Regions from separate parts of the Pseudomonas sp. NPDC089996 genome, predicted to be linked through region 3. Evidence: predicted binding sites of a transcription regulator. Region 3 holds the regulator's gene; each other region holds the start of a gene.
What was found. Region 3 encodes sigma-54, which starts transcription at its own class of promoters, with help from an activator protein. Its sites were predicted from a motif close to ANTGGCATNNANNTTGCTNT; they were not measured.
Positions count from the first base shown of each region.

Region 1: nirB (nitrite reductase large subunit NirB) is a predicted target of sigma-54. The motif match lies at 8,621-8,640, and genes of this name have one in related genera.
Region 2: flgB (flagellar basal body rod protein FlgB) is a predicted target of sigma-54. The motif match lies at 5,156-5,175, and genes of this name have one in related genera.

Region 1 covers NZ_JBIVGA010000018.1:76,559-86,607, forward strand. Annotated here, with positions in the region: gene sugE (quaternary ammonium compound efflux SMR transporter SugE) at 1-229, opposite strand, end outside; gene ACIPW4_RS24320 (bile acid:sodium symporter family protein) at 325-1,290, opposite strand; gene rdgC (recombination-associated protein RdgC) at 1,476-2,396, opposite strand; tRNA gene ACIPW4_RS24330 (tRNA-Val) at 2,612-2,687, shown strand; tRNA gene ACIPW4_RS24335 (tRNA-Asp) at 2,701-2,777, shown strand; tRNA gene ACIPW4_RS24340 (tRNA-Val) at 2,948-3,023, shown strand; tRNA gene ACIPW4_RS24345 (tRNA-Asp) at 3,037-3,113, shown strand; gene map (type I methionyl aminopeptidase) at 3,284-4,072, opposite strand; gene ACIPW4_RS24355 (molybdopterin-dependent oxidoreductase) at 4,409-8,419, shown strand; gene nirB (nitrite reductase large subunit NirB) at 8,766-10,049, shown strand, end outside.
Region 2 covers NZ_JBIVGA010000008.1:285,611-295,659, forward strand. Annotated here, with positions in the region: gene flgH (flagellar basal body L-ring protein FlgH) at 1-14, opposite strand, end outside; gene flgG (flagellar basal-body rod protein FlgG) at 62-847, opposite strand; gene flgF (flagellar basal-body rod protein FlgF) at 895-1,635, opposite strand; gene ACIPW4_RS16710 (hypothetical protein) at 1,828-2,013, opposite strand; gene flgE (flagellar hook protein FlgE) at 2,146-3,498, opposite strand; gene flgD (flagellar hook assembly protein FlgD) at 3,530-4,237, opposite strand; gene flgC (flagellar basal body rod protein FlgC) at 4,253-4,696, opposite strand; gene flgB (flagellar basal body rod protein FlgB) at 4,700-5,110, opposite strand; gene ACIPW4_RS16735 (DUF6861 domain-containing protein) at 5,423-6,766, shown strand; gene ACIPW4_RS16740 (GAD-like domain-containing protein) at 6,780-7,403, shown strand; gene cheR (protein-glutamate O-methyltransferase CheR) at 7,494-8,321, opposite strand; gene ACIPW4_RS16750 (chemotaxis protein CheV) at 8,374-9,303, opposite strand; gene flgA (flagellar basal body P-ring formation chaperone FlgA) at 9,382-10,049, shown strand, end outside.
Region 3 covers NZ_JBIVGA010000003.1:295,865-305,913, reverse strand. Annotated here, with positions in the region: gene ACIPW4_RS06930 (superoxide dismutase) at 1-28, shown strand, start outside; gene ACIPW4_RS06925 (ZIP family metal transporter) at 40-933, shown strand; gene ACIPW4_RS06920 (HPr family phosphocarrier protein) at 1,097-1,369, opposite strand; gene rapZ (RNase adapter RapZ) at 1,390-2,244, opposite strand; gene ptsN (PTS IIA-like nitrogen regulatory protein PtsN) at 2,247-2,711, opposite strand; gene hpf (ribosome hibernation-promoting factor, HPF/YfiA family) at 2,724-3,032, opposite strand; gene ACIPW4_RS06900 (RNA polymerase factor sigma-54) at 3,111-4,604, opposite strand; gene lptB (LPS export ABC transporter ATP-binding protein) at 4,780-5,505, opposite strand; gene lptA (lipopolysaccharide transport periplasmic protein LptA) at 5,506-6,033, opposite strand; gene lptC (LPS export ABC transporter periplasmic protein LptC) at 6,020-6,592, opposite strand; gene ACIPW4_RS06880 (KdsC family phosphatase) at 6,601-7,125, opposite strand; gene ACIPW4_RS06875 (SIS domain-containing protein) at 7,139-8,113, opposite strand; gene ACIPW4_RS06870 (ATP-binding cassette domain-containing protein) at 8,361-9,170, shown strand; gene mlaE (lipid asymmetry maintenance ABC transporter permease subunit MlaE) at 9,170-9,967, shown strand; gene mlaD (outer membrane lipid asymmetry maintenance protein MlaD) at 9,967-10,049, shown strand, end outside.

The sequences.
Region 1 (10,049 bases), on a different contig from region 3:
GGATGATCCCGGCGATCACCGTGCCGACGGCGCCGACGCCGGTCCAGATCGCGTAGGCGGTGCCCAGCGGCAGTTCCTTCATGGCCAGGCCCAGCAGGCCCAGGCTGATGGCCATGGCGGCGACCGTGAGTGCGGTGGGCAGAGGTTTGCTGAAGCCGTCGGTGTACTTCAGGCCGACGGCCCAGCCGACCTCGAACAGGCCGGCGAAGAACAGGATGATCCAGGACATGATGCGTCTCCATCGTTGCGAATGATGGGGCCGTCCCCGGGATGGTCACGCGGTGCGTCGTGAGGTCGTCCTCACAGTGGCCATCAGGGTACACATCAATGCCCGGCCGGCTCAACCTCTTCACGTGCGGCCGATGGCTCCTCAAGACGGCGGAACCAGGTCGAAAGCAGTGCCCCGGAAATATTGTGCCAGACGCTGAACAACGCGCTCGGCACCGCCGCCAGCGGCGAGAAATGCGCCGCTGCCAGCGCCGCCCCCAGCCCCGAGTTCTGCATGCCCACCTCCAGCGCCAGCGACTTGCGCTGGGCCAGCGGCAGGTTGCAGAGCCGGCCGGTGAGGTAACCCAGCAGGTAGCCAAAGGTATTGTGCAGCACCACCACCGCCATGATCAGCAGCCCCGATTCGGCAATCTTGGCCTGGCTGGCTGCCACCACCGCGCAGACGATCATCACGATGCTCACCACCGACACCAGCGGCAGCACCTGCACTGCCATCTGCACCCGCGCACCCAGCAAGCGCTGGGCCAGCACGCCGAGCACGATCGGCAACATCACCAGCTGCAGGATCGACCAGAACATGTCCATGAAGGACACCGGCAGCCAGGCGGAGGCCAGGAACCAGATCAGCGCCGGGGTCAGCAGCGGGGCGAGCAGGGTGGTCACTGCGGCAATGGCCACTGCCAGCGCCAGGTCGCCCTTGGACAGCCAGACCATCACGTTCGACGCCGTGCCGCTCGGGCAGCAGCCGACCAGGATGACGCCCACGGCGATTTCTGCCGGCAGGTGGAACAGCTGGCACAGCAGCCAGGCCATGCCCGGCATGATCACGAAGTGCGCCACCACGCCCAGAGCCACACGCCAGGGCTGGCGGGCGAGGGCGGCGAAGTCGTCGAGCTTGAGGGTCAGGCCCATGCCGAACATCACCAGGCCCAGCAGCGGCACGATGGCGACCTTGAGGGCGATGAACCACTGGGGCATCAGGAAGGCCAGTACGGCGAACACCAGCACCCACAGGGCGAAGGTGTTGCCGACGAAGCGGCTGAGGGCGGCGAGGGCGCGCATGGGGCAATTCCTTTTCTATTTATAGCTTTGGTGAATTTCACTGGCCTCTTCGCGGGCACGCCCGCTCCCACAGGTACTGCACAGAATCTGAAGGCTGTGCAGTACCTGTGGGAGCGGGCGTGCCCGCGAAGAGGCCGGTACTGGCTATAACTGAACAGCAGGCCAGCACCGGCATTTCAAACGAATCAGACCCCTTGCGGAATCTCCTCGCCACCCAACGCTTCGAACAGCACCGGCAGGAACTCGGCAAAGGTCATCATCATCAGCTGGAAGCTGGCATCGAACTGCTGGGCGGCCTCATCGCCGCCGTCCTGTTCGGCCTGCTCCTGCAGCAGTTCTTCGAACTTCAGGCGTTTGATCACCATCTTGTCGTCGAGCACGAACGACAGCTTGTCCTGCCAGGCCAGGGCCAGCTGGGTGACCACCTTGCCGGTGCTCAGGTGCAGCTGGATTTCTTCGCTGGTCAGGTCCTGGCGCTTGCAACGCACGATACCGCCGTCTTCGGCAGTGTCACGCAGCTCGCACTCGTCCAGCACATAGAAGCCTTCGGCCGCCTGTTGCGACTTGACCCAGTCGGTCATGGTCGCGGTCGGTGCGATCTTCACCGTGGCCGGGCGCACCGGCAGCGAGCCCATCACTTCACGCAGGGTCGACAGCAGGTCTTCGGCGCGCTTGGCGCTGGCCGAGTTGACCAGGATCATGCCCAGGCGCGGGGCGATGGCGGCGAAGATCATCGAGCGGCGGATGAACGCGCGCGGCAGGAAGGCCTGGATGATCTCGTCCTTGATCTGGTCGCGCTCTTTCTTGTAGACCTTGCGCATTTGCTCGGTCTCGATCTCTTCGACCTTTTCCTTCACTGCATCGTTGACCACGCTGCTTGGCAGAATGCGTTCTTCCTTGCGCGCGGCCACCAGCAGGAACTCGCCGCTGACGTGCACCAGGGGAGCGTCTTCGCCTTTGCCGAACGGCGCGACGAAACCGTAGGTGGTCAGCTCCTGGCTGGCGCAGGGGCGGGCCGGCTTGGTGGCCAGGGCGGCTTCCAATGCTTCAGCCTCGAACGGTACTTCCTGGGTCAGGCGGTAGGACAGCAGGTTCTTGAACCACATGAGGGGCAATCTCTCCTTAATGCATAAGGCGGGCATTATTCTCCGAGCAGTGCTCCGAGGCCAACCCTGTCAGAGGGCCAGCAGTGCCATATGAGGGAAGAAAACACCGGCTGCGCTAGGTCTTTGAAAGGCTTGGAGTTTTTTTTGAGAAAAATTAAAAAAGTGCTTGCCAGGGTGGAAGGCCGTCCGTAGAATGCGCGCCACACCGAGACGAAGGGTGATTAGCTCAGCCGGGAGAGCATCTGCCTTACAAGCAGAGGGTCGGCGGTTCGATCCCGTCATCACCCACCACTCGATGTATAGCGCAGCGGTAGTTCAGTCGGTTAGAATACCGGCCTGTCACGCCGGGGGTCGCGGGTTCGAGTCCCGTCCGCTGCGCCATATTCCACTTCCAGGGCCCACTGAACACCCGGAAGTAACAAAGAAAGCGACCTTAGGGTCGCTTTTTTTGTGCCTGAAATTTGCCTTTGATAATTTTTGCGAAAAAGTTGTATCAATGGCTTGTCAGGTTGTTGGTTCGTCCGTAGAATGCGCGCCTCACCGAGACGAATGGGTGATTAGCTCAGCCGGGAGAGCATCTGCCTTACAAGCAGAGGGTCGGCGGTTCGATCCCGTCATCACCCACCACTCGTTGAATAGCGCAGCGGTAGTTCAGTCGGTTAGAATACCGGCCTGTCACGCCGGGGGTCGCGGGTTCGAGTCCCGTCCGCTGCGCCATATTCCGCTTCCAGGGCCCACTGAACACCCGGAAGCCACAAAAAAAGCGACCTTAGGGTCGCTTTTTTTGTTTCTGCCGCCTTGCGTAATACCTTGTGGGAGCGGGTTCACCCGCGAAAGCGAATGTGGGGCCACTGCCGCCTTCGCGGGTAAACCCGCTCCCACAGCGATCACATCAAACTCAAGCGACTACGCTCCTCCTCCCGCAACGTCAGCACCTCGACCCCATCCTCGGTCACTGCGACCGTATGCTCCCACTGCGCCGACAAGCCGTGGTCGCGGGTAATCACCGTCCAGCCATCCTTCAGCGTCCGCGTGCCGCGCCCACCCTGGTTGATCATCGGTTCGATGGTGAACACCATTCCCGGCTGTAACTTCATGCCCATGCCACGCTGGCCGAAATGCAGCACTTCGGGCCCTTCGTGCATCTGCTGGCCAATGCCATGGCCACAGTACTCGCGCACCACACTGTAGCCAGCCGCTTCGGCATGGGCCTGGATGGCGTGGCCGATATCCCCCAGCGTCGCCCCGGGGCGTACCTGTTCGATGCCTTTCCATAGCGCGTCGTACGTGGTGTCGACCAACCGCTGCGCGTCTTCACTGACCGGCCCGATGCAATACATCTTCGACGAGTCGGCAATGTAGCCGCCCTGTTCAAGGGTGATGTCGACGTTGATGATCGAGCCTTCCTTCAATACTTCATCGGCCTTTGGGATGCCGTGGCAGACCACATGGTCCACCGAGGTGTTGAGCGAGTAGGGGAAACCGTACTGGCCCTTGCTGGCCGGGCGGGCCTTGAGAGTCTCGACGATGAACGCCTCGGCGCGGTCGTTGATCTGCATCGTGGTCACGCCGGGGCAGATGAAACGGTCGAGTTCGGCGAACACTTTGGCCAACAGCTGGCCGGCGTTGCGCATCAGTTCGAGTTGGGCGGGGGTCTTGAGGATCACCTTGGACATGGAATACGGGCTGTAGCTCTTGCTGGAAATTGCCCCAGCATAGCGCCATGGGTCACTCGCTTGCCACCGCGTGGTGCGCTGCCTATGCCGGCCCATTCGCGGGCACGCCCGCTCCCACAGGTACTGCGCAGTCTTCAAACCCGTGGTGATCCTGTGGGAGCGGGCGTGCCCGCGAAGAGGCCGGCACAGCTGGCCCACTAATTGCAATTTGACTGCTATCCAGGGCTATCAACGTCGACAGCCCAGAAACTCACGACAAAGGCGCCGTGTTGCCCCGCTTGCCATGCAAGCCCGGGCAGCCGGCGCCTTTTGCGTTCCTGAAAGGGGAGACCGCCCATGTCCACCCGCGAAGTCCGCAGCGTCTGCCCCTACTGTGGCGTCGGTTGCGGCATCGTCATGAGCGTCGCCGATGGCAAGGTCAGCAAGATCAGCGGCGACAAGCAGCACCCCAGCAACTTCGGCCGCCTGTGCACCAAGGGCCTTACCGCGCATCTGCCGCTGACCGCCGCCGGGCGCATGGAGGACGCCTACGTGCGCCAGCAGCGCAACCTGCCGCCGGCACGCAGCAGCATGGACCAGGCCATTGTCCAGGCCGGCGAGCGCCTGCGCAGCATCATCGACCAGCACGGCGCGGACGCGGTGGCGCTGTACGTGTCCGGGCAGATGTCGCTGGAGGCCCAGTACCTGGCCAACAAACTGGCCAAAGGCTTCATCCGCACCCGTCATATCGAATCCAATTCGCGGCTGTGCATGGCCAGCGCTGGCAGCGGCTACAAGCTGTCGCTTGGCGCCGATGGCCCGCCCGGTAGCTACCAGGATTTCGAACGCGCCGACGTGTTCCTGGTGATCGGCGCGAACATGGCCGACTGCCACCCGATCCTGTTCTTGCGCCTGCTCGACCGGGTCAAGGCTGGTGCCAGACTCATCGTCGTCGATCCGCGGCGCACCGCCACCGCCGACAAGGCCGACCTGTTCCTGCAAGTGCGCCCCGGCACTGACATGGCCCTGCTCAACGGCCTGCTGCACCTGCTGCTGCACAACGGCCATACCAATCCCGACTTCATCGCCCGTCACACTGAAGGCTGGGGCGAGTTGCCGGCTTTTCTCGACGATTACACCCCCGAGCGCGTGGCCGCCATCACCGGCCTGAGCGAAGCCGGCATCCGCCAGGCTGCAGAATGGATCGGCACGGCGAGGGAGTGGATGAGCTGCTGGACCATGGGCCTCAACCAGAGTGTGCACGGCACCTGGCACAGCAACGCCCTGTGCAACCTGCACCTGGCCACCGGCGCCATCTGCCGCCCGGGCAGTGGGCCGTTTTCGCTGACCGGCCAGCCCAATGCCATGGGCGGCCGCGAGATGGGCTACATGGGCCCGGGCCTGCCGGGGCAACGTTCGGCGTTGGTGGACACGGATCGCGCGTTCGTCGAGCAGCAGTGGGGCTTGCAGGCGGGCAGCCTGCGCAGCGAAGGGGGCGAGGGCACGATCGCACTTTTCGAGCAGATGAAGGCCGGCGAGGTTAAAGCCTGCTGGGTCATCTGCAGCAACCCGGTGGCCAGCGTCGCCAACCGCCAGCAGGTGATCGACGGCCTGTGCCAGGCCGAGCTGGTGATCACTCAGGACGCCTTTCTCGACACCGAGACCAACCGCTACGCCGATATCCTGCTACCCGCTGCCCTGTGGGCCGAAGGCGAGGGCGTGATGATCAACAGCGAGCGCAACCTGACGCTGATGCCCCGGGCGATCCAGGCCCCGGGCCAGAGCCTGGCGGACTGGGAGATCATCGCCCGGGTCGCCTGCGCAATGGGCTACGCCGAAGCCTTCGACTACCCCGACGCCGAGGCGGTATACGACGAAATCCGGCGTTTCTGGAACCCGGCCACCGGCTATGACTTGCGCGGGATCGGTTATGAGCAGCTGCGCCACAGCCCAAGGCAGTGGCCCTGCGCGCCGGGCCGCGAAGATGACCGCAGCCCGCTGCGCTACCTGAACGATGGCAGCAGCCAGACACTGTTGCGCGACCCCCAGGGCAATGTGCCTGGCCTGGCGTTCCCCACCGCCAGCGGCAAAGCGCGCTTCTTCGCCCGGCCCTGGCTGCCGGCGGCCGAGCTGCCGGACGCCGACTACCCGCTGGTGCTCAACACCGGCCGGGTGCAGCACCAGTGGCACACCCTGACCAAGACCGGCAAGGTGTCGGCGCTGAACAAGCTGGAGCCCGGCCCCTTCGTTGAAATCCACCCCGATGATGCTGCCCGCCTGGGCATCGCCGACAAGGACCAGATCGCCATCCGCTCACGACGCGGCCAGGCCGTGATGCCTGCGCGCATCAGTGACCGGGTCATGCCCGGCAACTGCTTTGCACCGTTCCACTGGAACGACCTGATCGGCGAGCAGTTGGCGATCAATGCCGTGACCTGCGACGCGGTCGACCCGCTGTCGCTGCAGCCAGCCTTCAAGCACTGTGCCGTAGCCCTGGAGCGGGTCGCTGGCGAGCGCATCGATGCCCTTGAACTCAACACCGCCCTCCCGGAGCCTGCCCGCATGCCGACCGCGACCCTGTCCCGCCTGCTTGGCCTGGATACCCTGCCAGCGCCAGTGCTGGCAGATGACGAGCGTCATTACCTGCAAGGCTTTCTGCTCGGCCTCGACCAGGCGCGTGCCGAGGGCGTGCCCCGCCTGCCGGCCAGCGCGCCGCTGGCCGCATCCCGGCGGCTGTTCGTCGATGGCCTGCTGGCCGGTTTGTTCGCGCAGCCAGCCGCCACGCCCGCCATCGCCGCGCCGCGCCACCAGGTGTTGTGGGCCTCGCAAACCGGCAACGGCGAGGCGCTGGCCGAACGTTGTGCCGAGCGCCTGCGCGGCGCCGGTCTCGACGTGGTGCTCAACTGCATGGAGGCGGTCAGCCCCTGCCAGCTGCAAGGTGCCGCCAGTGTGGTGCTGATCACCAGCACCTTCGGCGACGGTGACGCGCCCGACAGTGCCACGGCGTTCTGGCAGGCACTGCAAGGCGAGCAGGGCACCTGTTACGCGCAGCTGCCTTACGCTGTGCTGGCGCTGGGGGACTCCAGCTACGACCAGTTCTGCGGCTTTGGCCGCAAGCTCGACCAGCGTCTGGCCGAACTGGGTGGGCGCCGCTTGCTGCAACGGGTCGATTGCGAACCGGATTTCGATGAGGCCTTCGCCGCCTGGCTCGAAGCCCTGTTGCCGGAGCTTGGCAGTGCGGGCTCACCTGCACCGGTCAGTGAACCCGCGCCCGTGGCGAGCTACAGCAAGCAGCAGCCGTATTCGGCCCCGCTGGTTGCCAATCGGCTGCTCAACGGTCCGGGCGCGAGCAAGGAAACCCGTCAGCTGGTGTTCGACCTGTCTGGCAGCGGTTTCACCTACGCCGCTGGCGATGCCTTGGGTGTATGGCCGCGCAACTGCCCGGCATTGGTCGAGGAACTGCTGGTGCTGATGCACCTCGATGGCCAGGTGCGGGTGGAGTTGAAGGGGCAGTCGGCGATGTCACTGGCCGAGGCCCTGGAAACCCAGCTGGAAATCGCCAAGGTCACCCCACAGCAACTGCAGATGTTCAGCGCGCAGGCCGCCGACTTGCAGCGCCTGCTGCAACCCGAATGCAAGGCCGAGCTGCAGGACTGGTTGTGGGGGCGGCAGTTGGTCGATGTCCTGCGGGCGTTTCCTCAGCAATTGCCGTTGGCCACTTGGCTCGACCTGCTCAAGCCGCTCCAGCCGCGCCTGTATTCGATCAGCTCCAGCCCGCTGGCTCACCCGGAGCAGGTGCATCTGACCGTTTCTACTGTGCGTTATGGTGAGCGCAAGGGCGTGTGCTCTACCTTCCTCGCCGATCGCGCGGCATCACTGAAGGTGGCAATTTACCCGCAGGTGTCGAAGCACTTTCGCCTGCCCGAGGACAACGACGTGCCAGTGATCATGGTCGGGCCCGGCACCGGCATCGCACCATTTCGCGCCTTCCTCGAAGAGCGCGAGGCGCGGGGGGCCAAAGGGAGTAATTGGCTGTTCTTCGGCGAGCAGTATGCGGCCACCGATTTCTACTATCAGGAACAGCTCCAGGCCTGGCAGGCGAGCGGGCATCTGCGCCTGGACACGGCGTTCTCGCGGGACCAGGCCGCGAAGGTCTATGTGCAGCAGCGCATGCTCGAGCACGGCGCGCAGCTGTGGCAGTGGCTGGAGGCGGGGGCGTACTTCTATGTCTGTGGTGATGCCCAGCGCATGGCCAAGGACGTGGACGCGGCGTTGCGTGAGGTGATTGCCGTTCATGGGCGCGTGGATGCGGATGCCTATGTCGAGGCGTTGAGCAAGGCCAAGCGGTATCGGCGTGATGTGTATTGATGTGCTCCAGGTTGGGGAGCGCTGCACTTGAAATGTGCATTCTTGCATTTGCGCCTCATACCTGTAGGAGCGGCCTTGTGTCGCGAAAGGGCTGCGCAGCAGCCCCGGCGAAAGGGAGCACCGTTGACCGGGGGCCGCTGTGCGGCCCTTTCGCGACACAAGGCCGCTCCTACAAGCGATAGGGCCAGCACATGAAGCAGATTTGGCACAGTCCCTGCTTTACCCCTGATACAACAAAGCCCATTGATCAACGGCGATCAACCCGGGCCACCCACCGTGATGAATACAGGCAAAGGCGCCTGGAGCTTCGGCTCCAGGCGCTTTTTTTTTGATCGAGGATCGGCTTATGAAGGCAACAGCGAGCGGGCAACGAGAGCGACTGGTCATCGTCGGCAACGGCATGGTCGGCCACCATTGCGTGGAGCAACTGGTCGAACGCGGCGCCCTGGAGCGCTTCGAGCTGCACGTGTTCGGCGAAGAGCGCCAGCGTGCCTACGACCGCGTGCACCTGTCGGAGTATTTCGGCGGCAGCTGTGCCGAGACCTTGGCCCTGTGCGGACACGACTATTACGGCAACAACGGCGTGCACCTGCACCTGGGCGAAGCGGTACTGGAAATCGACCGTGAGCGCTGCGAAGTGGTGACTGCCAAGGGGCGTTACGGCTACGACCAACTGGTACTGGCCACCGGCTCCTATCCGTTCGTGCCGCCGATCGAAGGCTCCAGCGGCGATGCCCGCCTGGTCTACCGCACCCTCGATGATCTCGATGCCATTCGCACCGCTGCCAGCCAGGCGCGCCGTGGCGTAGTGGTCGGTGGCGGCCTGCTCGGCCTGGAAGCCGCCAATGCGTTGAAGTCCCTCGGGCTTGAGGCGCACGTGGTGGAGTTCGCCCCGCGCCTGATGCCGGTGCAGCTGGATGGCGAGGGCGGCGCGGCGCTCAAGGCGCAGATCGAAGCGCTGGGTGTGGGCGTGCACCTGTCGCGCGCCACCCAGTCGATCAGTGGCGGCGAAGCCTACCGCTACCGCATGAACTTCGACGGCGGCGACCACCTGGAAACCGACCTGATCGTGTTCTCTGCCGGCATCCGCCCGCAAGACGCCCTGGGCCGTGCCTGCGGCCTGGAGATCGCCGCACGCGGTGGCGTGGTGATCGACAACCATTGCCGCAGCAGCGACCCGCGCATCTTCGCCATCGGCGAATGCGCCTCGTGGAACGGCAGCGTGTTCGGCCTGGTCGCCCCGGGCTACAGCATGGCCCGCAACCTGGCAGCACTGCTGATGGGCGAAGCCGCCAGCGCATTCACCGGTGCCGACATGTCGACCAAGCTCAAGCTGCTGGGCGTGGATGTCGGCTCCATCGGCGATGCCCACGGTGCCACACCGGGTTCGCGCAGCTACCGCTTCATCGACGAGGCCAACAGTGCCTACCGCCGGCTGGTGGTGGATGCCAGCGGCAAGCACGTGCTCGGTGCGGTGCTGGTGGGCGATAACAGCTACTACGACACCCTGCTGCAGTACGCCCAGAACGGCATTGCCTTGCCGGCTGATCCGGCAGCGCTGATCCTGCCGCAGAGTGGCGGTGCTCCTGCACTCGGCGCCGACGCGCTGCCCGACAGCGCGACCATCTGC
Region 2 (10,049 bases), on a different contig from region 3:
AACAGACGCTTCATGACACTTACCTCACGGTGTAACGGGAACAGAACCTGCACTAGGGCTTTCAGAGCTGTTGAGTCACGAACGACAGCATCTGGTCGGCGGTGGAGATAACCTTGGAGTTCATCTCGTAGGCACGCTGGGTGGTGATCATGTTCACCAGCTCTTCGACGGTGCTGACGTTGGAGTTTTCCAGGGTCTGCTGCAGGGTGGTGCCGAAGCCGTTCAGGCCCGGGGTACCGACCTGCGGTGCGCCACTGGCGGCGGTTTCCAGGAACAGGTTGTCACCGATCGCCTGCAAGCCGGCCGGGTTGATGAAATCGGCGGTCTGGATGTTGCCGATGACCTGTGCGGCCGGGTTGCCGGCGGTGGTGATCGACACGGTGCCGTCCTGGCCGACGGTGAAGGTCTGGGCCTCGTTCGGCACCACGACCGCCGGCTCCAGGGCGAAGCCCTGGGCAGTGACGATCTGGCCATCGGAGTTCAGGTGGAAGGTACCGTCACGGGTGTACGAGACGGTGCCGTCCGGCTGCAACACCTGGAAGAAGCCGCGGCCGTTGACCGCCATGTCCAGCGGGTTTTCGGTGGTCTGCAGGCTGCCGGTCTGGAAGCTTTTCTGGGTGCCGACGATGCGCACACCGGTACCGACCTGCAGGCCCGACGGCAACTCGCTGTCCTGGGTCGACTGCGCGCCTGGCTGACGCTTGATCTGGTACAGCAGGTCGGCGAATTCGGCGCGATCACGCTTGAAGCCGGTGGTCGAGACGTTGGCCAGGTTGTTGGAAATGACGGTCAGGTTGGTGTCCTGGGCGGACAGGCCGGTTTTAGCGACCCAAAGAGCCGGAAGCATCAGTATTCTCCTCGTGCGCCTGTTTTACGGCACCCGTTCAAAGTTGGTTAGCCGATTTGCAAAACACGCGCCATGGCTTCATCGCCTTCCTTGGCCGCGTTCATCATTTTCACGTGCAGCTCGAACTGGCGGGACAGCGCCAGCACCGAGGTCATTTCTTCCACGGCGTTGACGTTGCTGCCTTCGAGGAAGCCCGACACCACCCGCACATTGACGTCGGCGGCAGCCGGCTGGCCGTTCTGGGTGTGGATCAGCCCGTCCAGGCCCTTGGTCATGCCCTTGATGTCCGGGTTGACCAGCTTGATGCGGTCGACCTCGGCCATCACCCGCGGGTCTTCGCCCATCGAACGGATGCTGAGGGTGCCGTCGGCACCGACTTCGACTTTCTGCTCTGGCGGAATGGCGATCGGGCCACCGTTGCCGATCACCGGCATGCCGTTGCCGGCGCGCAGCACGCCGAGGGCGTCGATGTTCAGGCTGCCGGTGCGCACGTAGGCTTCGCTGCCATCGGGCGCCTGCACGGCGATGAAGCCCTGCCCGGTCACGGCCACGTCCAGGTCACGCCCGGTCTCGACCATCGGCCCCTCGCTGAAGTCGGTGGCCGGGCGCTCGGTCATGGCAAACGCCCGTGACGGAAAGCTGTCACCGAACACCGGCATCGAGCGCGCCTGTTCCAGGTCGCGCTGGAAGCCATTGGTCGAAACGTTCGCCAGGTTGTTGGCATGGGCCTTCTGCGCCAGCGCGTTCTGGCTGGCGCCGGTCATGGCCACGTAAAGCATCTTGTCCACAGTCATCCTCCGCTGCACTGACGATCGTTTGCCGCTCGCCGCTGCTGTGCAGGCTCTAAAGCAAGTTCCGAACCAACTTTTCGAATTCATGAAAAAGCCCGTGGCTACGGGCTTTGTCGGGGTTTTGCCGGTGAGGTGCCGCCGGTTATCCGGCGCCGGGTTGCCGTTGGCGGCAATCCTGTACCGGCCTCATCAAGGTTCGCGGCAACCGCCATTGGTGTAGGGGCCTGCGAATTTCTTCCAACCTTCCCCTGGCGGCCACTGCGAGCACACCAGCCGGCCATCCGCCTGGCTTTCCCAGCGCCACCAGGGGGCGGTGCCGGCCTGGGCCTGGCACAGGCAGAACGCAGCGAGCAGTGTGACAGCCAGCTTTTTCATGAACCCTCCGCATCGCCGGGGCTGCTTTGCAGCCCTTTCGCGACACAAGGCCGCTCCTACAAGGAACTGCGTAATCCTGTAGGAGCGGCCTTGTGTCGCGAAAGGGCCGCAAGGCGGCCCCCTCAAAAACCATCAGGTCATCTGGATGATGGTCTGCATGATGGTGCTTTCGGTGGAGATGGTCTTGGCGTTGGCCTGGTAGTTGCTCTGGGCCTTGATCAGCTCGACCAACTCTTGGGTCAGGTTGACGTTCGAGTTTTCCAGCGCGTTCGATTCAACGCTGCCCAGGGTACCGGTCTTCGGCGAGTCGATGCCCGGAATGCCCGAGGAATAGGTCTCGGTCCAGCGCGTGCCGCCAACCTGTTGCAGCCCTTGTTCGTTGGCGAAGCTGGCCAGAGCCACCTGGCCGATGGCGCGCGACTGCTGGTTGCTGAAGCTGGCGAACATCACGCCGGTGGAGTCGATCGACAGGCTCGACAGGATACCGGTGGCATAGCCATCCTGGGACTGCGACATGCGCGCGGTCTCGGTGTTGTACGAGGTGGTGCTGTTCATCGACAGCTTCATGCCATCGGCGCTCTCCGCCGAGCCGTTGGAAGCCCAGTTGCCTGCAGCATCCTTGGCCGCCGGGACCCAACCCTTGAGGGTGAAGGTATTGTTGGTCACCGCCCATTCGGCGTTGGCCGGAGCACCCGCCGGAATGCTGGCCGGGTCGGTGGCCATGGACGCCACGCTACCGTCGGAATTGAAGGTCATGGTCGCTTCCAGCGGCGCAGCGGACGTCGGGTCCATCGGGTTGCGACCGTCTACCAGGGTGTACATGGTCCACTGGTTCGTACCGGTCTTGCGGTAGAACTGCTCCATGGTGTGCTCGTTGCCCTGGCTGTCGTACACCTTGGTCGGGAAGGACTTGGTGTAGGTGGTGTCATCCGTAGGGTCGAAGGTCGGGCCCGCAGGCGTAGCGCTCGGCAGCGGAATGATGGTCGCTTCGGAATTGAGGTTGATGCCCTGGTCGATCAGGGTGGTGGCCTTCGGCGCCAGCGACGAGGTATCGATCTTCAGGTCGGTCAGCACGCCGCGCTTGATGTTGCCGTTCTCGTCGGCAGCGTAGCCCTGCAGGCGCAGGCCGTCCGAGGTGACCACGTAGTTGTCCTTGTCGTTCTGGAAGGCGCCGGCGCGGGTGTACACGCGCGCGCCGTTGTCCGACAGGACGAAGAAGCCCTGGCCCTGGATGCCCATGTCCAGCACGTTGCCGGTGTTGTTGACGTCACCCTGGCTGAACTGCTGGGAAATGGCCGCCAGGCGCACACCGTTGCCGACCTGGTTCTTGCCCACGCCCAGGCGGTTGGCGCCGGCGTACACGTCGGCGAACTCGGCACGCGAGGATTTGAAACCGGTGGTGTTGACGTTGGCAATGTTGTTGCCGGTAACGTCCAGCTGCTTGTTGGCTGCGTACAGACCGCTAAGGCCGATATTGAAAGACATGCTGTTGCTCCTTTTTGCCGTTCTGTCGGCCTTAGATACCGATGGTTTGTACGTCGGACAGGGAAACCTTGCCCACACCTGCCAGGTTCAGCACCATCTCGCCGGTGGTGTTGAAGCTGACGCTGGTGACCTTGGCGGGCAGCAACGTGTTCATCTGCACCGCTTGGCCATCCACCGTGGTGGTGGCAGTGAAGGTGTAGGTGCCCGGGTCGACCTTCGCGCCGCTGTTGTTGGTGCCGTCCCAGATGAAATCGCCATAACCGGCTTTCTGCTCACCCAGTTCGATGGTCTTGACGGTGTTGCCATCCTTGTCGGTGATGGTGACCTTGGCTTCGCTGATGGCCTCGGGCACCACGAACTGCGCATTGAAGCTCTCAGCGGTATCGACGATGGCCTGGTCGTTCTGCACGATCACCGAACGGCCTACCAGGGAGGATGCCTGCAGCGCCTGCGACGAAGCCATGGCGCTGGTGATGGAACTGACCGACTCGTTCAGCGAAGTGATGCCCTCAAGGCTGCTGAACTGCGCCAGCTGGGCAACGAACTCGCTGTTGTCCTGCGGGTCGAGCGGGTTCTGGTTCTGCATCTGGGTAACCAGCAACTGCAGGAACGCATCCTTGCCCAGGGCCTGACCGCCGGTGGCGGAGCTGGTCGTGGAGGTTTTCTTGTCGGTGCTGGTGACACCGGACGCCGCGATCACGTCGTTGAGGTTTACACCGCTGGTGCTATCGACTGCCATGGTCTGGATTCCTTATCACTGACCCAGGGTCAGCACTTTCTGCATCATGTTCTTGGCGGTGTTCATCAGCTCGGCGTTGGTCTGGAACGCACGGCTGGCGGAGATCATGTCAGCCATTTCCTCGACCACGTTGACGTTCGGGTAGTAGACGTAGCCGTCTTTGTTCGCCGCCGGGTGATTGGGCTCGTAGCGCGCTTCCAGGTTGCTCTGGTCTTCGACGATACCCTTGACCTGCACACCCTGCCCTGCCTGCCCCTGGTCCTCGAACAGCGACTGGCTGACGCCGCCCTGCGCGTCCTGGAACGTGGTGGCGAACACCGGGTGACGCGCACGGTAAGTCTGGTCGATGCTCGACGACACGGTCTCGGCGTTGGCGATGTTCGAGGCAACGGTATTGAGGCGAGTGTTCTGCGCGCTCATGCCACTGCCGGCGATGTTGAAAACACTGGAAATGGACATGGATTACTCTCCGCGCAGGGCTGAAACCAGCCCTTTGAATTTACTGTTGAGCAAGGTGAAGCTGGCCTGGAAGCCGATGGCGTTTTCCGTGTAGTTCGATTGCTCGATCTGGGCGTCCACGGTGTTCTGGTCGATCGACGGCTGGGTCGGCGTGCGGTACTGCAGCGCGTCGTCAGCCATCGCCAGGCCTTCGGCCTCGATGTGGCGGCTGTTGGTGCGGTCCATGGCGAAGCGCCCGCCGCTTTGCTGCTTCTGGCTCTCGGCGGCGAGCACCGAAGAGAAGTCCATGTCACGCGCCTTGTAGTTGGGCGTGTCGGCGTTGGCGATGTTGTTGGCCAGCACTTCGGCGCGCTGGGCGCGGAAGCCCAGTGCCTTTTCGTGAATGCCAAGCGCCTTGTCGAAACTGATGCTCATGTCGGGGAAACCTCGAAGGTTGGCCGGAATTTCGTTGGCCAAGCCACAGCAAGGGCTGTGCCAAGTTTCGCAAAGCCCACGATTGTTGGGCTGCAGGCGGTTCTTCGGGGTGCGGGATGCCAGAAAAGCGGCAAAGTGCTTCCGCCTGGAGAAGGCAAAGCGGCAATTGCCGGGCGGCGAAAGCGGCAAAACAAAAAATTGACGGAGCCTGCTGCGGCAAACTTTAGGAAAGCTCCTACAGCCATCTCGGAATTTTCCTGGTCGTGTTTGTGATGAGATTTTCCCTGCACACAATTGTCAGGGAGACACCTCATGTTTCTGAGTCATCTGATACCGTCATGGCACGAAATCGAGTCACGCATTACCGACCAGATGGGCTATCAGGGAGGCGCTCATTTCCGTACCTACTACAACGAAGCGGCGCCCTCGCTTGCGCTCACCTTGCGCCGCGTGCGGGCAGTCCAGTTCGCCTTCGATCAAGCCGAATGGCAGGCCGCACACACGCTGCGCCAACGCTTTGCCGACCTGGAAATCTCCAGCATCATCGCCGAGTTGCTGATTACCGTCAGGCAGATGGCGATGATTGTCGTTGGCAGCACCCTCACCGGCGGTGCCATCGGTGCAGGGATTGGCGCTTTTGGCGCAGGAGCCGGCGCGATCCCTTTTGCTGGCGCCGGCGCGGCCATGGGCCTCAAGGTCAGTGGCTGGATCCTCGGCGTGCTGGGCCTATCGTCCATTGCCGAGTTTTTCATCGACGGTTTGCCGCGTATCGGTGAGTACTACATCGACGGTATCCGCAGCGCCTGGGAGGGAACGCGTGGCGAGGAGGGTTTGACCGCGTTCAGCCAGGACGACCCCAATGCGATATCGCGGGCCGCTCATTCGATAGCCCTTGGCCATGTGGAGGTCGTGGTGCTGTTGCTGGGTGCGATTGTCTCGCACCTGACCCGCGGGCGCGGTGATGCACGGGTGCTGGCCCAGGAAATGGCAGCCAGCAATAAAGGAGCACGGCTTGGGCAGTGGATGCTCAAGCATGAGGAGGACCTGAAGAAGCGGCCGGACTTACAGGCCCCAGAACGGCGTCAGGGAGCGGTAGCCGGGCGAAATTCAGAGGCGCCGAATAGCCATAAGGATGACAAGAGGCCGACGAAAAGCCACCCTGGCGTCATGGCATTGCATCATGTTGAATGCTTTAAAACAGGCACATTGCCGGAGCATAAGACAGGGGAATTCAAGCGACAGCTTAACGGTCAAGAGGATGGGCTCAACTGGATGACGATTGAGGAGTTCTTGGAGAGCGTTACGTCCCCGAACAAACGAAACCCCGGAATTGCCAAAAAAGCCAGGGTCCATTATGAGGACGACATCCGAAACAGTATCGCTCAAGAGCTCCGAAAAACACTCGACCCCTTAGAAGCTGAACTGGCCGCAATCGAAAAAGCCAAAAACCGGATGTCCGTGTTAGCTGCGCTGCACAACCCTGACCTCATAGCAGGCGGCAAGGATATAATCTCGGATTTCGGCGACCGCCAGGTTAACTCTGTGATAGGACCACAATGGAAAACGAAACTACCAAACCTAAAAAGGGCAGCCGAGAAGGTCCCAGCAGAACTTCGAAGCACAACACGCATGAACACGAAACTACATAAGTGCTAAGAGGGCTTCCATGATGGATAAAGTTTTTGCCAGGTTCATCGAAATTTTTGGACCCGCCATCGACCGCAGAGAGGTGCCTCCGTCAAGCCTCGAACGTTACAAAGACAAGCTCCCCCCCAAGCTTCTGGAGTACTGGGCCGAGCATGGCTGGGGAGGATACGGGGAAGGCATTATTTGGTTAGTCAACCCTCAGGACTACGAAGCTGTCGTATCGTCGTGGATAGAGAACACACCACTCCATTCGCAAGATTCATATCACCTCATCGCCAGAAGCGCGTTTGGTGACCTCTACCTGTGGGGCGAGAAAACCGGGGCATCACTGACAATATCAAGCGTTAGCTCACAGTACGTATTCCATAAAAACAATTTCACAAAGGCAGAACTAGATGCGGAGCTTCAGGGCTTTATCCTTTCAAGACGAGTGGCGTCGAACGATTTCAACGATTTATTCAAGCCTGCCCAAAAAAAACTAGGCAGCCTTAAGCACGACGAAATGTATGGATTTTTCCCAGCACTGATGTTGGGCGGTTCTGACTCTCTCAAATTCTTGAAAAAGGTCAGTGCAGTTGAGCATTTGATTTTCCTTGCTCAACTCACTGATCTAGAGCCGTACTTTTTCTCGGAAGTACCCACTTGAGAATGTTGTTCAGCAAATCGAGAGCCGCCGCGCGGCGGCTCGACTTGACGGGCACTACAGAACCGCCGGCGTACGCCCGGCACTCCCCTGTCACTTGGCTTGGTAAATAATCCCCGGACTGCACTGCACCATCTGATAATGGTCCGGCAACCCGTTCAGCGCTTCCGAGGCACCGAGGAACAGGTAGCCACCCGGCTTCAGGGTGCTGTGAATCCGCAACAGAATGTCCTTCTTCACCTGCGCCGAGAAGTAGATCAGCACATTGCGGCAGAACACGATGTCGAACTTGCCCAGGCTCGCGTAGCTGTCGAGCAGGTTGAACGAGCGGAACTCGACGCGGCTGCGGATGGCCGGCTTGACCGCCCAACGCCCCGGCGCCTTGGTGTCGAAGTAGCGCTGCAAGCGCTCCTGGGACAGGCCACGGGCGATCGCCAGGCTGTCGTACTCACCGGTCTTGCAGTTGGTCAGCATCGAACCGGACAGGTCGGTGGCGACGATCTGCGCCCCCATCTTCAGCTGGCCCAGGTTGCTGCGTTCGAACTCGTCGATGGCCATCGAGATCGAGTACGGCTCCTGCCCCGACGAGCAGGCCGCCGACCACATGCGCAGGCGCTGGCCGGGGTTGTTCCTGATGAACTCGGGGATGACCTTGTTCTTCAGCACCTCGAACGGGTAGGTATCGCGAAACCACAGGGTCTCGTTGGTGGTCATCGCATCCACCACCTGCTCGCGCAGGCCGCCCCTCGGCTGGGTCTGAATACGCTGCACCAGTTCGCCCAGGCTCTTGATGCCCTGCTGCTCCATCAGCTTGTTGAGACGGCTGGACACCAGGTACTGCTTATTCTCGCCCAGCAGGATGCCACAGGCTTTTTCCAGGAAGACCCTGAACTGTTCGAACTCCAAATTACCCGTAGACACTACTGCCGCCTCTTTTCAATCACTGGTGCCGGGAGCATGCCCCCGGACTGCTTCAATGCGCTGCCTTGATCCGGTCGACCACGCGCTGGGCCAGGTCGTCCGGCTTGAACTTGGCCAGGAAATCATCGGCCCCGACCTTCTTGACCATCGCCTGGTTGAATACCCCGGACAGCGAAGTATGCAGGCAGATGTGCAGTTTTTGCATGCGCGGGTCGCTGCGAATCTCCGCGGTAAGCGTATAGCCGTCCATCTCCGGCATTTCAATGTCGGAGATCATCATCAGGAACTCTTCTTCCGGCTTCTTGCCCTCGTCAACCAGCTTGCGCAGGTAATCCAGGGCCTGACGGCCATCGTTGAGCGCCACCACCTCCACACCGACCGTTTGCAGGCAGCGGCTGACCTGCTTGCGCGCCACCGACGAATCGTCGACGGTCAGCACCCGCAGCATCGTGGCCTTGTCCTGCACCTCGGCATCGATCACACCGGCGGACACCGATTCGGACGACGGCGCCACTTCGGCCAGCACCTTTTCCACGTCAATGATCTCGACCATGCGGTTGTCGACCCGGGTGACGGCGGTCAGGTAATGATCGCGACCGGTGCCCTTGGGTGGTGGATGAATCTCCTCCCAGTTCATGTTGACGATGCGCTCCACCGAATGCACCAGGAAGCCCTGGGTCTTGGTGTTGTACTCGGTGATGATCACGAAACTGTTGCGCGTTTCTTCCTGCAACCCTGGCAGGCCCGTCGCCATCGACAAGTCGAGGATCGGGATGGTCGCCCCGCGAATGTTGGCCACGCCCCGCACGACCGGGTGCGACTTGGGCAGCACGGTCAGCTCCGGGCACTGCAGCACCTCGCGGACCTTGAACACGTTGATGCCATAAAGCTGCGCCCCGTTGAGACGGAACAGCAGCAACTCCAGGCGATTCTGCCCAACCAGCTGCGTGCGCTGGTTGACTGAATCCATTACCCCCGCCATGCCTGACTCCTTATGCTTTCGGCCTTTTTGGTGCTACGTGGTCACCTAGTCGGCACGGGCTTTGCTTTTTTGAGCGCCATGTATATGAAAACGACAAATTTCCGACGACTGACGCAGCTGCTGAGCGGCACGCTCGCCGTGCTGTGCCTGCTGGCACCCGGCGTTCGCACGCTGGCGGATGCGGTTACCTTGCCTGAACAGCTTATCGGTGTCACCCAAGGGTTTCTTGAATTCAGCGTCGAGGACTACCTGGCCACCACCCAGACCCCTGGGCGCTACGAGATCCAGGTCAACTCGCTCGACCCGCGCCTGCGCATGCCACTGTGCAGCCAGCAGCTGGACGCTTCGCTCGAGAGCCCGGCGCAACCGCTGGGCCGGGTTACCGTGAGGGTGCGCTGCGATGGCAGCGCACCGTGGACGGTCTTCGTGCCGGCGACGGTGAAGCTGTTCCGCGAGGTAGTGGTGGTCACCCGCCCGCTCAAACGCGAGAATGTGATCGGCGAAAATGACGTGGCCTTGCGCGAGCGCGACGTCGGCACCCTGACCCAGGGCTTTCTCACCGACCTCGACCAGGCGGTAGGCATGAAGATGCTGCGCCCTACGGTGCTCGACCAGGTACTCACACCGCAGCACCTGGAACAGGCCGAAGTGGTGCGCAAGGGCGACCACGTGGTGATCACCGCGCGCAGTGGATCGTTGGCGGTGCGCATGCCCGGCGAGGCGTTGGCCAAGGGTGGCCAGGGCGA
Region 3 (10,049 bases):
TCGCCGCTATCACGAAGCCTTGAAGTGAGTCGTACCGGTATGCGCTCTGAGGTGATGTCTGTCAGCAGTGTGCGCCTGTTCCGGCTGGCGCTGGGTACCTTGCTGTTGCTGGCAGGCACTGCGCTGCTGCTGGCCCGTGGCATTGCCTGGCTGGACCTGGAACCGCGGATGCTGCGTGCCCTTGAGGGCGGTGCATTGTGTGCGCTGGGGACGGCCCTGGGTGCGGTACCGGTGCTGGTGATTCGCAACATGCCGGTCGCCCTGGCCGATACCTTGCTGGGGTTCGGGGCAGGGGTGATGCTGGCGGCCACGGCGTTCTCCCTGATCATCCCCGGGCTGGATGCCGCCCAGGCCATTGGTTTCAGCCCTTGGGGCGCCGGTGGCCTGATCAGCTTTGGCCTGATGCTCGGCGCTCTGTGCCTGTTCCTGGTCGACCTCAAGGTTTCCGGTGCTTCGCCGGAAGCATTGGTGGGCTCCGAGAATCAGCCAGTGATCGCCGCGCGGATCTGGTTGTTCGTGATCGCCATAATTGCCCACAACATCCCTGAGGGCATGGCCATCGGTGTGTCAGCCGGGGGCGGCATGGCCGACGCCGACAGCCTTGCGATGGGCATTGCCCTGCAGGATGTTCCCGAAGGGCTGGTGATAGCGCTGGTGCTGGCCGGGGCGGGGATGCCAAGGTTCAAGGCGTTCCTGATCGGCGCCGCCTCTGGCCTGGTCGAGCCACTGGCAGCAGTGATCTGCGCCTGGCTGGTGAACATGGCAGCGTTTCTGTTGCCGGTGGGCCTGGCCTGTGCGGCTGGGGCGATGCTGCTGGTGGTGACCCAGGAGATCATTCCCGAGTCGCGCAGCAATGGGCATCACCGCCTGGCCAGCCTAGGGCTGTGCATCGGCTTCTGCCTGATGATGGTGATGGATACGGCGATGTCGTGATTCGCCGTGAGCCCGGCGCGGTCCCTGTAGGAGCGGCCTTGTGTCGCGAAAGGGCCGCAGAGCGGCCCCGGCGATCTTTGCGCCCATGTCGAAATCCTGGGGCCGCTCTGCGGCCCTTTCGCGACACAAGGCCGCTCCTACAGATTCTGGGCCGTCTTTGGGCTTACTCGCCCTCGTCGAAGAAGTTGTCGATCAGCGCCACCAGCGCTTCCAGGGCGTCGTTATCCTGCTCCCCTTCGGTAAGCAGGTGTACCTGGGTGCCTTTGCCGGCAGCCAGCATCATCACCGCCATGATGCTCTTGCCGTCCACCAGCTTGTCGGGCGCGCGGCCGACGCGGACCTGGCAGGGGTATTTGCCGGCTACACCGACGAACTTGGCGGCCGCCCGGGCATGCAGGCCCAGCTTGTTGATGATGGTGATTTCGCGGGCGGGCATCGTGCGGTGGATCCTGTGGGCTAGAGGTCGCGGTGGCGGACCTGGACGTTCTTCAGGGATTGTTGCAGCAGCTGGCCGAGGCGTTCGGTGATGTAGACCGAGCGGTGGTGGCCCCCTGTGCAGCCAATGGCGATGGTGACATAGGCGCGGTTGCTGGCAGCAAAGCGTGGCAGCCATTTGAGCAAGTAGCTGGAAATGTCGTTGAACATTTCTTCGACATCCGGTTGTGCGGCCAGGTAATCGATGACCGGTTGTTCCAGCCCGGAATGATCGCGCAGTTCCGGCTTCCAGTAGGGGTTGGGCAGGCAGCGTACGTCGAACACCAGGTCAGCATCCACCGGCATACCGCGCTTGAAGCCGAACGACTCGACCAGGAAGGCGGTGCCGGGCTCGGGCTGGTTGAGCAGGCGCAGTTTGATCGAATCGCGCAACTGGTAGAGATTGAGGCTGGTGGTGTCGATCTTCAGGTCGGCCAGGTCGGCGATCGGCCCCAGCAGTTCGCTTTCAACGCGGATCGCTTCGGCCAGCGACCGATTGGCGTTGGTCAGCGGGTGGCGCCGACGGGTTTCCGAGAAACGCTTGAGCAAGGTGTCTTCGTCGGCATCCAGAAACAGCACGTCACATTGGATGTGGCGCCCTCGGGCTTCCCCCAGCAGTTCGGGGAAGCGCGACAGGTGGCTGGGCAGATTGCGCGCATCGATCGATACCGCCACCTTGGGTTGCAGCAGCTCGGTATTGATCAATGCATTTTCCGCCAGCTGCGGCAGCAGCCCGGCGGGCAGATTGTCGATGCAATAGAAACCGTTGTCTTCCAGCACGTCGAGGGCGGTGCTCTTGCCGGAGCCGGACCGGCCGCTGACGATGATCAGGCGCATGTTCAGTGCTCGTTCTGTGCGTCCAGGACAACCTGGAACAGGGCGTCGCTGCTGCCGGCGGCACGCAGGCGATCACGGACCTCCTTGCGATCCAGCATGCTGGCGATCTGGCGTAGCAGTTCAAGATGGGCGTCGGTAGCCGCCTCAGGTACCAGCAGCACGAACAGCAGATCAACCGGGGCGCCATCGATGGCGTCGTAGTCGATCGGCGCATCCAGGTGCAGCAGGGCACTTACCGGGGAGTCGCAACCTTCCAGCCGGCAGTGGGGAATGGCAATGCCATTGCCAAAGCCGGTCGAGCCCAGTTTTTCGCGAGCGATGAGTTTTTCGAAGACGTCTTGCATCGCAAGCTCGGGTACTTGCTCGGCAATCAGGTTGGCGACCTTTTCCAGGGCGCGCTTCTTGCTGCCGCCCGGCACGTTCACAAGGGAACGGCCGGGGGTCAGGATGGTTTCAAGTCGGATCATGGATGAGAGGGATCAGCGGGCGGCTGCACCTTGCAGCAGGCTTTGCTGTTTTTCCTTGTGTTTTTTCAGTTGGCGGTCGAGCTTGTCGGCCAAGGCGTCGATTGCTGCATACATGTCTTCGTGTTCCGCGTTGGCAACCACTTCACCGCCTGGAATCTGCAGGGTCGCCTCGACCTTCTGCTGCAGTTTCTCGACTTTCATGATGACCTGCACGTTGGTGATCTTGTCGAAGTGACTTTCCACGCGGGCGAGCTTTTCAAGCACGTAATCGCGCAGTGGCTGGGTGACTTCTACATGCTGTCCACTGATATTGACTTGCATACAGCTTCTCCTTTGTTGCCCGTGCATAAAGAGGCAGGTATTGCACCTGCCCCACAAACGCTGTGGCACATCCGGGGGCTACATCAGTCGCTTGCGCTCGCTCGACGGTGCGATGCCGAGGGACTCGCGGTACTTGGCGACGGTGCGACGGGCTACCTGGATGCCTTGTGCCTCCAGTAAACCAGCGATCTTGCTGTCACTCAATGGCTTTTTCTGATTTTCCGCTGCAACCAGTTTCTTGATGATCGCGCGGATCGCCGTAGACGAGCATTCTCCGCCTTCGGCGGTACTCACGTGGCTGGAGAAAAAGTATTTCAGTTCGTAGATGCCGCGCGGGGTGTGCATGTATTTCTGCGTGGTCACCCGCGAAATGGTCGACTCATGCATGCCAACCGCTTCCGCGATGTCGTGCAGGACCAACGGCTTCATCGCTTCGTCGCCGTGATCGAGGAAGCCGCGCTGGTGCTCGACAATCTGCGTGGCGACCTTCATCAGTGTTTCGTTGCGGCTTTGCAGGCTCTTGATGAACCAGCGCGCCTCCTGCAACTGGTTGCGCATGAAGGTGTTATCGGCGCTGGTGTCGGCGCGGCGTACGAAGCCGGCGTACTGCGGGTTGACACGCAGGCGCGGGATCGCCTCCTGGTTCAGCTCGACCAGCCAGCGTTCGCTGTCCTTGCGCACGATCACGTCTGGTACCACGTATTCCGGCTCGCTCGACTCGATTTGCGAACCTGGCCGCGGGTTGAGGCTCTGCACCAGCTCGATCACCTGGCGCAGCTCGTCTTCCTTAAGCTTCATGCGGCGCATCAGCTGGCTGTAGTCGCGGCCGCCGAGCAGGTCGATGAAGTCGGTGACCAGGCGCTGTGCTTCGGCCATCCACGGTGTGCTGGCGGGCAGCTGGCGCAATTGCAGCAGCAGGCATTCACCCAGGGTGCGGGCGCCGACGCCGGCGGGTTCGAACTGCTGGATGCGGTGCAGTACCGCTTCGACCTCGTCGAGCTCGATGTCCAGCTCCGGGTCGAAGCCTGCGCAGATTTCTTCGAGGGTGTCTTCCAGGTAGCCCTGGCCGTTGATGCTGTCGATCAGGGTGACGGCGATCAGGCGGTCGGTATCGGACATCGGTGCGAGGTTCAACTGCCACAGCAGATGACTCTGCAGGCTCTCGCCGGCAGATGTGCGGGTGGTGAAGTCCCACTCGTCGTCGTCGTTGCTCGGCAGGCTGCTGGCGCTGGTCTGGTAGATGTCTTCCCAGGCGGTGTCGACTGGCAGCTCGTTGGGGATTCGCTCGCTCCACTCACCGTCTTCCAGGGTTTCGGCACTGCTGGTGCTTTCCTGGAAGCTGTTGTCCTGGACTTCGGCGACCGGCTTGTTTTCGGCGTTGTCCGCCATCGGGTCGCTGTTGTCGAAGTCGTCGCCGTCTTCCTGACGTTCGAGCATCGGATTGGACTCCAGCGCTTCCTGGATTTCCTGCTGGAGGTCCAGGGTAGAGAGCTGAAGCAGGCGGATGGCCTGTTGCAACTGCGGTGTCATCGTCAGTTGCTGGCCCATTTTTAGGACGAGCGATGGTTTCATGGCTGGGGCTTAATACCTTGTTCGCCGGCGCGCATGCGCCATCCACTACACGAGGGCGCCGGAGCGCCAATTTCAAGCAAGTTTTATGCCTTAAATTGTAGCGTTTGCCTAGAGTGCTGTAACAACTTAAGCCCCGACAGGGCGTGAAAGCCAGCACTCCCGGCAGGTTACAGGGTCAGAGTCGGAACTCGTGGCCCAGGTAGACCTCCTTGACCAGGTCGTTGGCCAGAATGGTCTCGGCGTCACCTTCGGCGATCAGTTGACCGTCATTGACAATGTAGGCTGTCTCGCAGATATCCAGGGTTTCACGGACGTTGTGGTCGGTAATCAGTACACCGATACCCTTGGCCTTGAGGTGGTGGATGATCTGCTTGATGTCGCCCACGGAGATCGGATCGACACCGGCAAAGGGTTCGTCCAGCAGGATGAACTTGGGTGCGGTGGCCAGGGCGCGGGCAATTTCGACCCGGCGGCGCTCGCCACCGGAAAGGCTCATGCCGAGGTTGTCGCGAATGTGGCTGATGTGGAACTCCTGCAGCAGGCTTTCCAGCTCTTTGCGCCGGCCTTCGCGGTCGATGTCCTTGCGGGTCTCGAGAATGGCCATGATGTTGTCGGCCACCGACAGCTTGCGGAAGATCGAGGCTTCCTGCGGCAGGTAGCCGATGCCGGCGCGGGCGCGGCCGTGCATGGGCTGGTGGCTGACATCGAGGTTATCGATCAGCACGCGCCCCTGGTCGGCCTGGACCAGGCCGACGATCATGTAGAAGCAGGTGGTCTTGCCGGCGCCGTTGGGGCCGAGCAGGCCGACGATCTGCCCGCTGTCGATCGACAGGCTGACATCGCGCACGACTTGCCGCCCCTTGTAGCTCTTGGCCAGGTGCTGGGCTTTGAGGGTTGCCATTTACTCGGCCTTCTTCTTCGGCTGGATCACCATGTCGATGCGCTGACGTGGCTGAGTCACGTTGCCACCACGACCGGCGGTCGCAACCTGGGTCTTGGTGTTGTAGACGATCTTCTCGCCTTCGGTGGTGTTGCCTTCGTTCTCGACCTTGGCGCGGTCGGTGAGGATCACCGTGTCTTTTTGCGCCTGGTACTGAATGGTCACCGCCCAGCCTTTCATCTTGTCGGGCTTGTCCGTGCTCTGCTGCTGCTCGAAGTAGGCCAGGTTGCCCACCGAAGTCACCACGTCGATGTCGCCGTTGGCGGCACGGGTCATGGTCACGGTGTTGCCTTTGATCATCATCGAGCCCTGGGTGATGATCACATCGCCGGTATAGGTGGCCACGCCTTGCTTGTCGTCCAGGTGCGCGTTGTCGGCCTGGATGCGGATAGGCTGGTCACGGTCGGTCGGCAGGGCGAAGGCGCTCGCGCTTCCCAGTGCTGCTGCGCTCAGGCTGAGCAAAAGGGGGAGGGTTTTAACGAGCCTCATACTGTCCTCTTACGTTAGAGAGCAAGTCGATCTTGCTTTCTTTCAAATACGCTTTCATTCCCTTGCCTGTGGTTGTACCACCGGCGCCGTCGATTCTAACGGCTTGCTCGGTCTGCGCATATTGCTTCTGCGGGAATACGGTCATGCGCGAACTGGTGATGATGGTGTCGCGCTGTTTTTCGTCGGTGCGGGCGACCCGCACCTGGTCGATCAGTTCGACTTCGGTGCCGTCAGGGTTGACCTCGGCGCGCACGCTCTGCACGTGCCAGGGGTACTGAGTGCCCCGGTACAGGTGCAGGTCGGGCGTGGTCACCAGTGTGACCTCGCTGGCCTTGAGGTGTTCGACCTTGTCGGCAGTCATTTCATACTGCAGTTTGCCGTCGGGCAGGAACTGCACGCTGTGGGCGTTGATCGCATAGTAGTCGATGGCGCTTTCGTCGACTTGTGCCTGCGGCGCTTCGAGGAAGCGCTCGGGGCTGACATTCCAGTAGCCAACCGCCGCCAGCAGGGCGGCGATGACCACCAGCAGCGCTATGTTGCGGGCTTTCTTGCTGAACATGGGCAGCCTTAAAGGTAGTTGGCGTTGGCAGCGTCCAGGGTGCCCTGGGCCTGCATGATCAGTTCACAGAACTCGCGAGCGGCGCCTTCGCCGCCGCGTGCCAGGGTTACACCGTGGGCGTGCTGGCGCACAAACGGTGCGGCGTTGGCCACGGCAATGCCCAGGCCTACCCGGCGAATCACCGGCAGGTCAGGCAAATCGTCGCCCAGATAGGCAACCTGTTCATAGCTTAGGCCCAGTTCGGCGAGCAGGCCGTCGAGTACAACCAATTTGTCCTCGCGCCCCTGAAAGAGATGGGGAATGCCGAGGTTCCTCGCCCGGCGCTCTACCACCGGGGTCTTGCGCCCGCTGATGATCGCCGTGGTCACCCCGCTGGCCATGAGCATCTTTATACCCTGGCCGTCCAGGGTGTTGAAGGTCTTGAATTCGCTGCCATCTTCGAGGAAGTACAGGCGGCCATCAGTGAGTACGCCGTCGACATCGAAAACGGCCAGTTTGATCGCCTTGCCACGTTGCATGAAGTCTTGAGTCATCGGTTCGCTCTCCTTACATCACGCCGGCGCGCAGCAGGTCGTGCATGTTCAGGGCGCCGCTCGGGCGGTCGTCCTTGTCCACGACCACCAGCGCGCTGATCTTGTGGTCCTCCATGATCTTCAGGGCCTCGGCGGCGAGCATCTCGGCGCGTGCGGTCTTGCCGTGCACCGTCATCACCTGGTCGATCAGGGTGGTGTGCACGTCGATGTTGCGGTCCAGGCTGCGGCGCAGGTCACCGTCGGTGAAGATCCCGGCCAGCTTGCCGTCGGCTTCCACGATCACGGTCATGCCCAAACCTTTACGGGACATTTCGAGTAGTGCGTCCTTGAGCAGCGTGCCCCGTTGCACTTGCGGCAGCTCGTCGCCCGCGTGCATGACATTCTCGACCTTGAGCAGCAGGCGGCGGCCCAGCGCACCGCCCGGGTGCGAGAACGCGAAGTCTTCGGCGGTGAAACCGCGCGCCTCGAGCAGGGCGATAGCCAGCGCGTCACCCAGAACCAGTGCTGCCGTGGTGGAGGAGGTCGGGGCCAGGTTCAGTGGGCAGGCTTCCTGGGAGACGCTGGCATCGAGATTGACCTCGGCGGCCTGGGCCAGTGGCGAGCCAGGGTTGCCGGTCATGCTGATCATCTGGATGCCAAGGCGCTTGATCAACGGCAGCAGGGTGACAATTTCAGCCGTGCTGCCGGAGTTGGACAGGGCCAGGATGACATCGTCGCGGGTAATCATCCCCATGTCCCCATGGCTGGCTTCCGCTGGGTGCACGAAGAACGCCGGGGTGCCTGTGCTGGCCAGGGTTGCGGCGATCTTGTTGCCGACATGGCCCGATTTGCCCATGCCGACCACAACGACCCGCCCCTTGCTCGCCAGGATCAGTTCGCAGGCCTTGACGAAATTGGCGTCGATGCGGGCCACCAGGGCTTCCACAGCCTCGAGTTCGAGGCGCAGGGTGCGCTGGGCGGATTGGATCAGCTCGCTGGATTGGCTCATGTCGAAAAGCAATGCCTGATTAAAAGGCGGCGATTATAGCCGCAATACAAGAAAGCCTCATCCTTTCGATTGCGCTATCAAATGTCATGCAACCCTGTCGTTGCCCTTAACAACCTGCTTCTCGGCCTTGGGGGCATGCGGTCTGCGGTGCTATAGTTCGCCGCTATTCGGCCTGCCAAGGGTGCGTGTGTCTTTAGCATGAAGGCCAGCGTCCATAAGTGCGAGGCTGCACTAGCAAGGAGTCTAGATGAGTGTGGATAGCGCCTACGCGGTCGAGTTGAAGGGAGTCACCTTCAAGCGCGGTTCGCGCAGCATTTTCAGCAATGTCGACATCCGTATCCCGCGCGGCAAGGTCACCGGGATCATGGGGCCGTCGGGTTGCGGCAAGACCACGCTGCTACGCCTGATGGGCGCGCAGCTACGGCCGTCGAGCGGTGAAGTGTGGGTGGCGGGTCAGAACCTGCCGAGCCTTTCGCGTAGCGACCTGTTCGACTCACGCAAGCAGATGGGCGTGCTGTTCCAGAGCGGCGCGCTGTTTACCGATCTCGACGTGTTCGAGAATGTCGCCTTTCCGTTGCGCGTGCATACCCAGCTTTCCGACGAAATGATCCGCGATATCGTGCTGATGAAACTGCAGGCCGTGGGCCTGCGCGGTGCCATCGACCTGATGCCGGACGAACTGTCCGGCGGCATGAAACGCCGGGTGGCGCTGGCCAGGGCAATTGCCCTGGATCCGCAGATCCTGATGTACGATGAACCGTTCGTCGGCCAGGACCCGATTGCCATGGGTGTACTGGTGCGGCTGATCCGCCTGCTCAATGATGCCCTGGGCATCACCAGCATCGTGGTTTCCCACGACCTGGCCGAAACCGCCAGTATCGCCGACTACCTCTATGTGGTCGGTGATGGCCAGGTGCTGGGCCAAGGGACGCCCGACGAGCTGATGGGCTCGGACAATCCGCGCATTCGCCAGTTCATGAAAGGTGACCCGGACGGTCCGGTACCATTCCATTTTCCCGCGCCAGACTACCGCGCCGACCTCCTGGGGGCGCGGTGATGCGCAGAAAATCCTTGCTCGAACGTATCCGCCTGCTCGGGCGCTCGGCGATCGACGTGCTGGCGGTGCTCGGGCGCTCGTGCCTGTTCCTTTTCCATGCACTGGTCGGCCGTGGCGGCATCGGCGGCGGTTTCCAGTTGCTGACCAAACAGCTGTATTCGGTGGGTGTGCTATCGCTGGCGATCGTCGTCGTTTCCGGCGTGTTCATCGGCATGGTGCTGGCCCTGCAGGGCTACAGCATCCTGACCAAGTACGGTTCCGAACAGGCGGTCGGGCAGATGGTCGCCCTGACCCTGCTGCGTGAGCTCGGCCCGGTGGTCACCGCGCTGCTGTTCGCCGGCCGCGCAGGTTCCGCGCTGACCGCCGAAATCGGCAACATGAAGTCCACCGAGCAGCTGTCGAGCCTGGAAATGATCGGCGTCGACCCGCTCAAGTACATCGTCGCGCCACGCCTGTGGGCCGGTTTCATCTCGCTGCCGCTGCTGGCGCTGATCTTCAGCGTGGTCGGCATCTGGGGCGGTTCGTGGGTCGCGGTCGACTGGCTGGGTGTCTACGAAGGCTCGTTCTGGGCCAACATGCAGAACAGTGTTTCCTTTACCGACGACGTGCTCAACGGGCTGATCAAGAGCCTGGTATTCGCCTTCGTCACGACCTGGATCGCCGTATTCCAGGGGTACGACTGCGAACCCACTTCAGAGGGGATCAGCCGTGCCACCACCAAGACCGTGGTCTATGCCTCGTTGGCAGTACTGGGTCTGGACTTTATTCTGACCGCCTTGATGTTTGGAGATTTCTGATGCAAAACCGCACCCTGGAAATCGGTGTCGGCCTGTTCCTCCTGGCCGGGATCCTGGCGCTGCTGCTGCTGGCCCTGCGTGT